4 regions of the Paenibacillus sp. NRS-1782 genome follow, and region 1 is predicted to be linked to each of the others. Evidence: riboswitches for the same ligand, from Rfam matches in the RefSeq annotation. Region 1 holds a riboswitch; each other region holds the start of a gene.
What was found. A riboswitch is a leader RNA that binds a small molecule or an ion and turns the genes downstream of it on or off. The one in region 1 is predicted to bind cobalamin.

Region 1 (3,095 bases):
AACAGTGGCTTTCCAGAATCAGCAGTTGCGGGTGCGTTGGGGATTCGCCTCGGGGGCTATAATGTATATCATGGCGTACGCTCTCTCCGTGCATATATGGGAGAGCTGGTGCGACCGATGGAGCCGGAGGATATCCGACATACGATTCGGCTGATGTTTGCCGTGTCCAGTATGTTCGTGGGATTGTGTCTGTTCGTGTCCGCCGGATGTTATGCACTGGGGTGGACGCAGTGATGAAGCGTGACGCACCGAACACCAGCAATAGAGCAGGAAGTGATGTGACCTTGAAGCATGATTTTACAGAACACCCGCCATGGGATGTGGAGCTTGTGCTGGTACGTCACGGCACAACCTTATGGAACAGGGAACGTCGATACCTGGGGCACTCTGATCTGGGCTTGCTGCCAGGAGCAGAGCAGGAATTAGAGCCTTTGCGGGAACAATTACAGACACATTCCTTTGCCCGAATCTATTGTAGTGACTTGATACGTTGTCGTCAGACCTTGCAGATCATTTTGCCAGAATCGGAACTGAAACCAGATAATATGTCTGCTTGGTCTGTCATCATGGAACCACGTCTGAGAGAGCTTCATTTTGGGGAATGGGATGGAAAAACGTATGATATGCTCAAAGATGTGGCATTGTACCGCGCGTGGATTGATGAGCCGCAACGGGTTACGCCGCCGGGTGGAGAGCCCTGGAAAGACTTTGTGAACCGCCTTGGTGAATTTCTAGACTCTTTGTATGAGTGGCGTACAATGATGGAGCTTCAGAAAACAGGTTTGTCTGATGCTCCACCTTCCGTTCTGATTGTTACGCATGGTGGAGTGATTCGTCAGTTGGCTTGTATGCTGGTATCGGGTCATGATTTTTGGAGCCTGAATCCGAAGCCGGGAGGGGCCATTAGGATTCGGTTGAGTTTGGCACAAAAGCCATTTGCATATTTAACCGCCACCTGTTCTACAGCATCACATCCAGATTTGGCTACAGGGCACAAGTTCACCGGATGGCTGGTGGATCAGAACTGACTGCGTATATACTTCTCATGATCACAGACATAGGGCAGGTAAACAGGCGGTTTGGGTTGTAAGCCAGTCTTTTTTAACCTATAATCATCAAGTAAAAGAACGGCTTGACCAACACTACATCAAATATCCAGCAGACGAGGTCGGTGCAGTGGTATGAAACCCTCGGATTCATATCGGTGCGCTGTTAAAAGGGAAGTCGGTGTGAATCCGGCGCGGTCCCGCCACTGTAAATGGAAAAATGCCAGTCCGCTCTGGTTTATGTGCCACAAAGCATATGAAGGAGCAACAGGCTGTCGCATATTTCTGTAAGTCAGGATACCTGCCCGTCCGCCTGTCACCATAGTCCTTCGAGGAAAGGATGACGTGTTCGCAGTGACTGTCCATGCGGAAGAAACTGCCGCCTGCGTACGATCTGCGCTAACGTGACCCCTGTGTCCTTATCTGAGGATGCAGGGGTTTTTTGAAAGGAAAAGAAGGCTGGATTTAGAGATATCGGATGATGTTCAAGTGACGCTTTTAAAAGAATTTATATGGAGGGGTGCAAATCATGGCAGGGAATAAAATAAAGGTCTGGACTACAGGCTTATTGGCTCTGGTCTTGGCGGTTGTGCTGAGTGCATGTGGAGCTAACGGAAAGAACGCTGAAAATAAAGGGGATCAAGCCTCACAGCAACCGGGACAGACGGCAACCGCTCAGGAGCCTCCGGGCAAAACGGTCTACCCGCTGATCATTAAGGATGCGACCGGACAGGAATTTACGTTCAAAAAAGCGCCGGACAAAATCGTTTCTGTCTCCCCGGCTGAAACCGAGGCGCTGTTCGCCATCGGACTGGATAAGGAAATTGTCGGTGTATCGGACTATTCCGATTACCCGGAAGCAGCTACGAAGAAGCCCAAAGTGGGCGGCATTATGAAGCCGAATGAAGAGGCGATCATTGCTGCGAATCCAGAAGTCGTTTTTGCAGGGATATCACTCAGTGAGCAGGCGACAACCAAGCTGCGTGACCTGGGAATTATGATTTTTAAAACCGAGCCGAAAACGGTTGAAGATGTCATGGCTAACATCGAACTATATGGGAAAATTACCGATCATCAGAAAGAAGCAAGAGCGGTAACCGACAAGATGAGAGCCGATGTAACGGAAGTGAAAAACGGTGTTAAAAATATCGGTAAAGGGCAAAAGCTGAGAGTCTACGTCGAATTTTCACCCGGCTGGACGGTCGGCAAGGACGAGTTTATGGACGAGCTGATTTCTTTGGCGGGCGGCGAAAATGTGGCAGCAACGCAAAAGGGCTGGTACCAGATCAGTGAGGAAAATATTATTGCGGCTAATCCAGACGTCATTTTATACAGCAAGAATGTCAAGGACGACAAAACAGGCCAAACACTCGGCGATATCATCAAAGCCCGTAGTGGATGGGATCAAATATCGGCTGTTCGTCTCAACCGGGTGTTTGCCGTGGATGATAATCTGATTAGTCGTCCGGGTCCGCGCGTAACGGAAGGTCTCAAGGCAGTGGCCAAGGGCGTGTATCCTGAAATTTTCAAATGAATCGTAGGCTGATTGGCTTTGGAGGGGCAGGTCTTGCCTTATTGCTGCTGACGCTGCTGCTCTGTCTCGGTATCGGCTCGGCCAAGCTTCCCGTCAGCCAAATTGCGGGTATTCTGGTCAACCATCTGCCGTGGTTAGGTGAGACGGTTACACCGGATTGGAATCCATCTACAGAGCAGATTATTTTGAAGGTCAGACTGCCGCGTGTGTTACTGGGTATGCTGGTAGGCGCAGCGCTTGCGCTGGCGGGAGCCGGATTTCAGGGTGTGCTACGCAATCCGCTGGCTGATCCTTACACGCTGGGGGTATCCTCGGGGGCTTCGGTAGGGGCAGCGGTACTGATTTATTGGGGGCTTCAATTTTCGTTTGTAGGCGTATGGACACTGCCGCTGGTGGCGTTTACGACCGGAATGCTGACGTTGTGGATGGTGCTGACGCTGGCGAGGGAAGGCGGCAAAATTCCGACGCAAAGCCTTATTTTATCGGGCGTGGTGATGCAATCTTTTCTGGGTGCG
Region 2 (3,095 bases), on a different contig from region 1:
GGGATAAAGGGTAAAATGAAGATAAGGGCCTACAGGGTCTTTATCTTTTTTTGTTGGAAATGCATCGACAGAAGTTTTTGTTATAGGGAAAATATTTATTTAATATAATGAAAAAGCCTCGATGCGGATACCAGGACAGGAGCTGAGACGTTATGAATTCCATTTGTGTATTTGCCGGGTCCAGGCCCGGACATTCATCGGTATATCTTCAGGAGGCAGGCAAGCTTGGAGAGGCTATGGCGAGACATCAGGTCCGTTTAATCTATGGAGGCTCCAGCAAGGGGCTGATGGGCGAGGTCGCGGATGCGATGCTGGCAGGGGGCGGTCAGGTCACCGGGATTATGCCAACCCTGTTATTCGATGCAGAGATTATTCACCGGGGAATTACTGAATTTATTGAGGTGGCGAACATGCATGAACGCAAAGCGGTGATGAGCGAAAAGGCTGACGCATTCATTGCCCTTCCGGGCGGATTGGGAACCTTTGAGGAGCTATTTGAGGTGCTGTGCTGGGCGCAAATCGGCATTCATCGCAAGCCCATCGGGCTGCTGAATGTGAACGGATATTTTGACCCGTTGGAGGAAATGGTGCGTCATAGTGTGCGGGAGGGCTTTACCGGAGTTGACCATCCAACGCTGTTGAGTATCTCTGCGGACCCGGACGAATTGTTGCATATGTTAAAAAATAAGGCAGAGAACTTGAAATAAAGCGTTTTTCATGCTTGCGCAACTGATTAAGCCAAGGTTATGATAAGACCCATAATCAAATAGCGGACAGACAAGGTGCCTTTGTGATAGCGAAGGGTAACAGGGAATCGGGTGCAAGTCCCGAGCGGTCCCGCCACTGTAAGGAAGAGGATTTTTTCAGACGTCACTCGTGAGAAAACGGGGAAGACGAAAAAATCTGTTGATGCCGAGCCAGGAGACCTACCTTGATCTGTATGCACCGTTAACCTTCGCGGAGAGGATGGGTGTACGAAATCAGGAAATCAGGCGCACGCTGCTTTTTCCATGTTGGTTACAGGTTTGCGTGGATCAGAACGTGCAGAAGCGTTTCAAGCGTGAACAGGCAGATGGAAAGCAACGGCACGATGGCGGAAGACAAGAAGTGTCTTCTTATGCTGTGTCCGTCTGATGATACGATGCGTACATAGGAAACCCATCCGGGCAGGATGGGTTTTTTTGAGTTACAGGATGTCCATATACAAGTGAAATAGATAGAAGTATGGAAAACATGGCATAGATTTAAGAGGGAGGATAACGATGAGCCCATTAGGAAAATTGCTCGTGATTGGATTCGGACCGGGGGATATGGAACATATCACCAAACGGGCGCTGGACGCGTTGGCCGAGAGTGAGGTCATTATTGGCTACAACACCTATGTGGATCTGATCCGTCCGTTGTTGAATGGACAGGAGATTGTACGCACAGGCATGACGGAGGAAGTGAGCCGTGCGCAGGAGGCGGTTCGACAGGCGGAGATGGGTAAGAAGGTAGCCGTCATTTCCAGTGGAGACGCAGGCGTATATGGTATGGCGGGGCTGGTGTACGAAGTGCTGATGCAAAAGGGCTGGCGCCGTGAGGACGGGGTTGAGGTAGAAGTCGTGCCGGGGATATCGGCGATTCAGTCCTGTGCTTCGCTGCTGGGTGCGCCCGTCATGCATGATGCGTGCACGATCAGTCTGAGTGACCATTTGACCCCTTGGGAAACGATTGTGAAGCGTGTAGAGGCGGCAGCTTCGGCGGATTTTGTCATTGCATTGTACAATCCGCGGAGTGGCCGACGTACACGCCAGATTGTTGAGACGCAGTCCATCTTGCTGCGTTACCGTGATCCGCAGACTCCGGTTGGGCTGGTCAAGAGTGCTTACCGTGACCGTCAGCAAGTAATAGTGACGACGCTGGAGGACATGCTGAACCATGACATTGGCATGCTGACGACTGTCATTATAGGCAATTCCTCGACGATGGTGTATGACGGTCTGATCGTGACGCCACGCGGGTATCAGCGCAAGTATACGCTGGGTGCGACCGAGCAGGCGCTCAAGCCGCATCAGCGGCTCCGCACGGAAGCGGAGCCGTGGTCGCTGGGCGCGCAAGAGGATCGCGCGTTGAATGCGTCGCAGGCAGGCGCAGCTCCCGCAGTACCAGCCCCTGCGGGAGCTGGCGGGACCGCGCCCGCTCCTTCCGCGAGCGGTGCTGCTGCGGTTGCCACGCAGGCACGCCCGCAAGTGGTGGCTGCCGTGCAGGCCGCGCCGTCTGCGGCGCAAGCCGGTGCAGCCCCGGCAGCGCTGGCAGCGGAGGCGCTGAGCCGCCTCGCTGCGGGCGGCAAGCTGCCGGGCGAAGCGAGCGCACGCTGGAGCGGGCAAGCGCCCGTCGTGAGCGCCACCGGAACGGCAGCCGTGGCCGGAGCAGTGGCTACGGCCGGGACAGCGACAGGCAGCTTTGGCAAGCCTGCGCTGTTTGAGGTGGGCGTTTCCCCCGGCGTGGGAAACAAAAAGTTCACCGCTCGCCAGATGGCGCTGCTCGCGGAGGTAGCGGGTGATGAAGGCGAGCTGGAGTATACGCCGGATCACCAGATCGTGCTGCGCGTGCCATGCGCAGATCCGGAGGAGCTGGTAGGGCGGCTGCGTGATGAACGATTCATCGTGATGCCGATTGGCGATGTGTTTAAGGTGAAGGCGTGCGACTTCTGCAATATGGAGAAGGATGACGCTGTGCCTGTGGCAGAGCATCTACAGGTTGTACTGGGCGGATTGCAGGCACCCAAGGAAACGAGCATTGCCTTGAACGGCTGTGGTATGGCCTGCTATGGGGCAGTGCTGGAGGATATCGGAATCGTATACCGCAAGGGAGGATACGATCTGTTTCTTGGCGGCAAAAAATTTGGTCGCAACGCTCATGCCGCTCAACCTGTAGCGGAGGGCATTCCGGGAGATCAGATTACGGATATCGTTGAGAATGTCATCGCTGAATATAAGGAAAAAGGGCATCCAAACGAGCGTTTTCATAAATTTTTCAAACGTGTAGGTGTTGTAGCGGGTTTTCGGCATGAAGATGCGCCTGCAATAGTGGAAGTGAATGCCGTCTGTGGT
Region 3 (3,095 bases), on a different contig from region 1:
CCCCATTTCATAATCTGTGCAACGCTGGTGCGATTTCGTACATCGAGCTGGATGGTAATGCGCGGAATAACCCGGAGGCGTTTCTTAAAATTGTACAATACGCGCTCCATCAGAACATTGGGTACTTCTCCATCAATCATCCGGTAGACCGTTGCACGGAATGCGGCTACGAGGGCATTATCGGGACAAGCTGTCCCCAATGCGGTGCTGATGAAGAACATACGCATTTTCAGCGTTTGCGCCGGGTAACCGGATATCTGACAGGTGATTATACCGTTCGCTTCAACGCCGCGAAACAGGCTGAGGTGCGCGACCGGGTGAAGCATCGGTGAATTTATGCGGCTACATTCCTGAATCTCTGAACGAAGGGCATGGCCTGCGTACCGTCGTATTCATTAGCGGTTGCCGCCATGCCTGCCCCGGCTGCTTCAATCCCTCGTCATGGAGCTTCCGCGCAGGTGAACCGTTCACACTGGAGCGACAGCAGGAAGTCATCCGTGACATCGCAGATAATCCACTGCTGGACGGGTTAACCCTTTGCGGCGGAGACCCTTTTTTCTCGGCATCGGAATGCTCGCAGTTTGTGCACGACTTCCGCGCAGCCTGTCCTGACCGAACCGTGTGGGCCTATACCGGCTTTGACTATGAGGAGCTGCTTACGGATCAGGCCCGCCGGGAGCTGGCGCTGCTATGCGATGTGATTGTGGACGGCCCTTTTGTAGAACAGCAAAAGGATCTTACCCTTCCCTTCCGGGGCAGTCGCAATCAACGACTGGTGGATGTGAAGGCCAGCATTCAGGCAGGATCTATAGTTACATTAGCCTAAGGCGATGTTATACTCGCATGAGCTGTTATGCCCTAAGACAAGTCCTTTCCCTACGGGGGAAGGTTTGTCTTTTTTTGCATGTAGTTCATTTTAGGTTTAAACAGAGTTTATATTGCGTATCCTGCAAGTTTCACTTATGATGGTGAACAAGTATACGAGTGCATAATTATTCGTCATACCATAATCACATAGCTTGGAGATAGGTGTCTGTTCTATTCAGTTCAGGCTTAAAAGGGAAGCTGGTGCAAGTCCGGCGCGGTCCCGCCACTGTAAACGGGGAATTTTCAGCTGTTGATACACCCACTGGTCCACAGACCGGGAAGGAGCGCTGAAAGTCATGATCCGTAAGTCAGGAGACCTGCCTATTTCAACAACATCGCAAGTACCTACGGGAGATAGGGAGGTGTTAAGAGCAGTCGCCGAATTTTCATTTTTTAAATAACGGAGGCATTCTTTCCCCTACTCATTTTTAACTCCGGGGAGGAATGTCTTTTTTTGTACGCAAAAATAAACTGGCTACCAGCCTGGGAGGAAAAGTATATGTCATTTACCGAATTGCCTGAGTTGTCCGGCTTGATCAGCAGTAACCTGGGATATCCGCGTATCGGAGGAAACCGGGAATGGAAGAAAGCACTGGAACGCTTCTGGAACGGCAGCATGGATGAAAGCGAATTGCATACCGAGATGAAACGATTGCGGTTGGAGCATCTGAGCAAGCAACGCGACAAGGGAATTGATCGAATTCCTGTCGGAGACTTTTCCTATTACGATCACATGCTGGATACATCCGTGATGTTCGGTCTGGTGCCGGAACGGTTCAACTACCGTCCCGAGGGACCTGTTCCCCTATCCGTCTATTTCGGGATAGCCCGTGGACAAAAAGGTGCCACCGCCAGTGAAATGACCAAATGGCTGAATACCAATTACCACTACATCGTACCGGAATTGGCAAATGCAACTCCGGTGTTCACCGAGAATAAGCCGTTGCAGGCTTATCGTGAAGCGAAACAGGAACTAGGTATTGAAGGTAAACCCGTCATGATCGGTCCTTATTCGTTCGTTGCTCTGTCCAAAGGCTATGACCGTAAGGATTTGGCCGCGATCATACGAAGCTTCATGCCACTGTACGCCCGCGTCCTGTCTGAGCTGGCTGCGGAAGGCGTTCAGTGGGTGCAGGTAGATGAGCCTGTCTTGACCACCTCATTCCCGACAGAGGATTTGGACATTATTCAGGAGGCCTATGAGGCTCTGGCCCAAGCTGCTCCATCCTTAAATATCGTGCTGCAAACCTACTTTGGCAGTCTGGATCATTATGAGCGCCTGTCCACGCTCCCGGTACAGGGAATAGGTCTTGATTTTGTGCATGATGATGGCGAAAACCTGCAACATGTACTACGCCATGGCTTCCCCGCAGGGAAAACGCTGGCCGCTGGTGTTATTGACGGGCGCAATATATGGCGCTCCGATCTGAACACCGTAGCTGCGCTGCTTGGACAACTGGCAGAGCAAACCACCGCTGGTCAGCTCATCGTGCAGCCATCATGCAGTCTGCTGCACGTGCCAGTCCGCCTGGAAGCAGAGCACAAGCTGGACCGAGAGCTGGTGCAAGCGCTGGCCTTTGCCGATGAAAAGCTGGAAGAAATCGCAGCTTTGACCGCTGCGCTTGGCAAACGCGAACCCTCGGCAATTGCCAAGCTTGAGCAGAGTGCAGACGCGGTAGCCCGCTTCAACAGCTCGGCGGCACGAGTACAGACGACTGCCGATATGGAGACTCTGCTGGCGAAAGAGCCACAGTCACGCAGCGTTCCCTTCGCTGAGCGTCGTGTGATCCAGCAGGACAAGCTGAAGCTGCCTCCACTGCCTACGACGACGATTGGCAGCTTCCCGCAAACCGCAGAGGTTCGCAAAGCCCGTCTGCACTATCGCAAAGGGGAATGGTCTGCCGAGCAGTATCGGACGTTCATTCAGCAGCAAATCAAGGAATGGATTGATATTCAGGAGAACATTGGCATTGATGTGCTCGTACACGGGGAATTTGAGCGGACAGACATGGTTGAATTTTTTGGCGAAAAGCTGAAAGGCTTTGCCTTTACACAAAACGGGTGGGTGCAGTCCTACGGCTCCCGGTGTGTTAAACCGCCGATTATATACGGAGACGTGTCGTTCGATCAACCCATGACTGTGGAAGAAACGGCCTTTGCCCAATCGTTGACCTCCAAGCCAGTCAAAGGAATGCTGACAGGTCCGGTAACGATTTTGAACTGGTCCT
Region 4 (3,095 bases), on a different contig from region 1:
CAGCGTGGATACAACGAACACAATAATGACCAGTTGCGCCACACGTTCCAGAATAAAACGAATCATAGGGTATCCAGTCCGTTATTCCGCAATATCGGATTGCGCCGTAATGTAGTAATACTCAATCGGATGCGGTGTAAAGCCCTCTACCCCTTTTTTCACCCCAAATACATTATCAGGGTGAACAATAAACGACTGCGGCAAATCGGTATTAATGATATCCAGCGCTTGCAATGTCACGGCATTACGCTGTGCTGTATCCTTTGCCAGCTTCAAGCTGCCAAGGAGGTTCTCCAGCGGTTTGGAACTATAACGGCTTACATTGGCCTCGCTTTTAGAGGAATAAAACATGTCCATAAAATATTGCGGCTCCCCCGTATGGGCAGTCAGCATACTGTACATGGCAAAATCCCAATCGTTTTTGGTTAGCGCCCCGTCGATATTTTCCACCTTGCGAATCTTCACCTGGATGCCCTCTTTCAGCAGTTGGCTCTGAATCACCTCAGCCATGACCGAAAGCTCTGGACGCTGAGGGAAGGTCAGCAATGTAACCTCGAACGGCTTGCCCTGCTTGGTCCATGTACCTTGGGCATCCTTTTGCCAGCCGTCCTTCGTCAACAACTGCCCTGCCGTTCCGTCCAGCACTTTACGTTCCACCTTGCCGAAGGGGAGAATGCTCGGGAATGGGCTGCTTGCCTCCGTACCATAGCCTCTCATGATCGCACTCACAATGGATGCACGTGGTATCAGGCTGTCCACTACTTTGCGGTTCGCGGCATCCTTGAACACAGGCGACTCCATGTTATACACGATCATATGAGTGCGCAAAGAGGGAGCCGACAGCACTTGCAGCTTATCGTTCTTTTTTAATACCTCCGCGTTATCCACCGGAATATCAGTCGCTACATCTACTTCGCCAGATTGCAGCGCCAACAGGCGTGAATTGCCGTCCGTAATGAACTTCATCGTTGCTTCAGCCAGCCGGGCCTTCTCGCCCCAATATCCGTCATAACGCTCTACGACCAAGGACTGATCCTTGTTGAACGCTTTAATTTTAAAAGCACCTGTCATCGCAGGGTAGCTCTGCTCATCCTTCATAGACGCTACATCCAGCACAATCGTCGATGGATCAGCCAGATTGGACACCAGCGCTGAATTGGGCTGGTTAGTCGTGATTTTCAACGCCAGCGGCCCAGTTACATCAATCGACTTTACGTCTAGCAAATCCTTTGCCAAATGGCTTTTCTCGATGGAGCGCAGCAGGGAAGCTTTCACACTTTCCGCGTCCATACTCTTTCCGTCATGAAAAGTGACCTTATCCTGCAAGCCGAACGTCCAAACTGTGGGACTGTCCTGCTTCCATTCCTTGGCCAGCCAAGCCACTGGCTCCAGCTTTTCATTCAAACGGACAAGTGTCTCACCTGCGCCGGACCGCATGACATCCCAGCTATTGTCTCCGTGCGGGTCAACGCCCGACGGTTTCCACGTATACGCCATCACCAGTTTCTTATCTGCTGTAGCCTGTTGTGTGGATGTGTTCTCGCCCTTGCTGGGGCTATCCGCCGTCTTACTAGTTGTCGAGCATCCCCCCAGAGCCATAACTGCCAGCAGCAGCATCACCCCTGTACATATAAACCATGAACGCTTTTTACGATTGCTTATCATTCTATTGACTCCCCCTCTGTCTTGTCATTCACAAATACCTAGCGCAAAAAAAAGCATCCCCGACCGCTTGATCAGCAGTCAGAAATGCTTTCATTATCAAATGCCTAAGCTCACCCTCTTCACCCTCTAAAAACAAGGGGATCGGATCGGTTTCAGACATTCTGTATGCAGCACGCCTAACCACCTCCCCAGCATCCCGTGGGTCTGACAGTGATGTTAAAACAGGCAGGTCTCCTGACTTCAGGCTTATCTCTCAGGCCTTCCCGGTTCCTCACAGTTCCAGTGGCTGTTCTGAAAGCTACAGCAATTCCCTGCTGATGCCTGTATACAGTGGCGGGTCCGTGTCGGAATCTACCGAACTTCCCTTTTAAGTGAACACGCACAACAGCCATCTACATGATTTCAGCGAAACCCTGTAAGTGGAAAGTCCGGTTCACACCTGTTTTCTTCCTTTATTCCTCTATATTACGAATTAGGACTATCTTATTTTGTTGTTACAGGCTTGTCAACAAATGCTGCGCAATATTTTAAATTTAAACGATACGGCAAGGATCAAGGCTATGACTTTGCGTTGCATGCACGCAATGGACGTGATAAAATTAGGTATAGAGATAACCACCGTGTCCGTATACTAAAAAGAGCCTTCGCCGCTACCAACGGCAAAGACTCTTAGGACTTGAAAGGCTGTGGATCATCACGGCGCGCTAAATGCGTAGCTAAACCCACCGTTAGGCGCCTAACCTAATTACACGGTGGGTTTTCGCTTGTTCCGAAATTTCCGACGTAGCCAGCGATAAAGTTTACGAATACTAAACACCAGGCTTAGTAACGTAACCATCCAACGCAACACATCGTAGCACGACACAAGGTTGACCATCGGCTTCACCCCCTTTCGGGAAGCTGCGCCGTGGTCTGAAAACATCCACCACTATTCAAAATCCATAAGGTAGATTATACCATGACCTCGCCTATCACTCTAGCAAATTCTTCTAATAGAATCTCAAACCCCGATCTTCATACAGGAAGGGGGTTTTATCAATAACTCTATGCCAAAAAGCCGGAAAAATAGGCTTACGTCCTCTCTCCCGCGGTCTTTATCTAATCCTAATCGTTAAACCTTCTGCGGAACCTCTGACACCTTCCCGCCTTTGACCCATTCGCCCTGTTTTTTCGTTAAAACGATATTCAAGACAATCGCCGTAATCGAGCCGGATACGATACCGTTTTGCAGCAGCATTTTGGCAAAGCTCGGCAGTTGGTCAAACATTTGGGGCAGCACGACAGAGCCGAGGCCCACCGCAATGCTACATGCCGCGATCAGCAGATTGCTTTCCTTCTGCAAATCCACCTCTAACAAAATAGACATGCGCAATATTTTAAATTTAAACGATACGGCGAGAATCAAGAAAATGGATTTTCAATGCAAGGCT

Region 2: linked by a shared signal. The riboswitch ahead of cobJ (precorrin-3B C(17)-methyltransferase) and the one ahead of ACIFQM_RS08715 (ABC transporter substrate-binding protein) in region 1 are both predicted to bind cobalamin.
Region 3: linked by a shared signal. The riboswitch ahead of metE (5-methyltetrahydropteroyltriglutamate--homocysteine S-methyltransferase) and the one ahead of ACIFQM_RS08715 (ABC transporter substrate-binding protein) in region 1 are both predicted to bind cobalamin.
Region 4: linked by a shared signal. The riboswitch ahead of ACIFQM_RS07965 (ABC transporter substrate-binding protein) and the one ahead of ACIFQM_RS08715 (ABC transporter substrate-binding protein) in region 1 are both predicted to bind cobalamin.

What each region holds. Positions count from the first base shown of each region.
Region 1 covers NZ_JBITPH010000020.1:22,211-25,305, forward strand. The annotation lists gene cbiB (adenosylcobinamide-phosphate synthase CbiB) at 1-234, shown strand, start outside; gene ACIFQM_RS08710 (histidine phosphatase family protein) at 234-1,028, shown strand; cobalamin riboswitch at 1,152-1,369, shown strand; gene ACIFQM_RS08715 (ABC transporter substrate-binding protein) at 1,576-2,580, shown strand; gene ACIFQM_RS08720 (FecCD family ABC transporter permease) at 2,577-3,095, shown strand, end outside.
Region 2 covers NZ_JBITPH010000045.1:195,232-198,326, forward strand. The annotation lists gene ACIFQM_RS18415 (TIGR00730 family Rossman fold protein) at 153-707, shown strand; cobalamin riboswitch at 765-948, shown strand; gene ACIFQM_RS18420 (hypothetical protein) at 907-1,134, shown strand; gene cobJ (precorrin-3B C(17)-methyltransferase) at 1,263-3,095, shown strand, end outside.
Region 3 covers NZ_JBITPH010000045.1:168,679-171,773, reverse strand. The annotation lists gene ACIFQM_RS18305 (anaerobic ribonucleoside triphosphate reductase) at 1-332, shown strand, start outside; gene nrdG (anaerobic ribonucleoside-triphosphate reductase activating protein) at 329-826, shown strand; cobalamin riboswitch at 1,011-1,206, shown strand; gene metE (5-methyltetrahydropteroyltriglutamate--homocysteine S-methyltransferase) at 1,367-3,095, shown strand, end outside.
Region 4 covers NZ_JBITPH010000018.1:177,155-180,249, reverse strand. The annotation lists gene nikB (nickel ABC transporter permease) at 1-66, opposite strand, end outside; gene ACIFQM_RS07965 (ABC transporter substrate-binding protein) at 82-1,665, opposite strand; cobalamin riboswitch at 1,873-2,070, opposite strand; partial or broken gene ACIFQM_RS07960 (purine permease) at 2,777-3,031, opposite strand.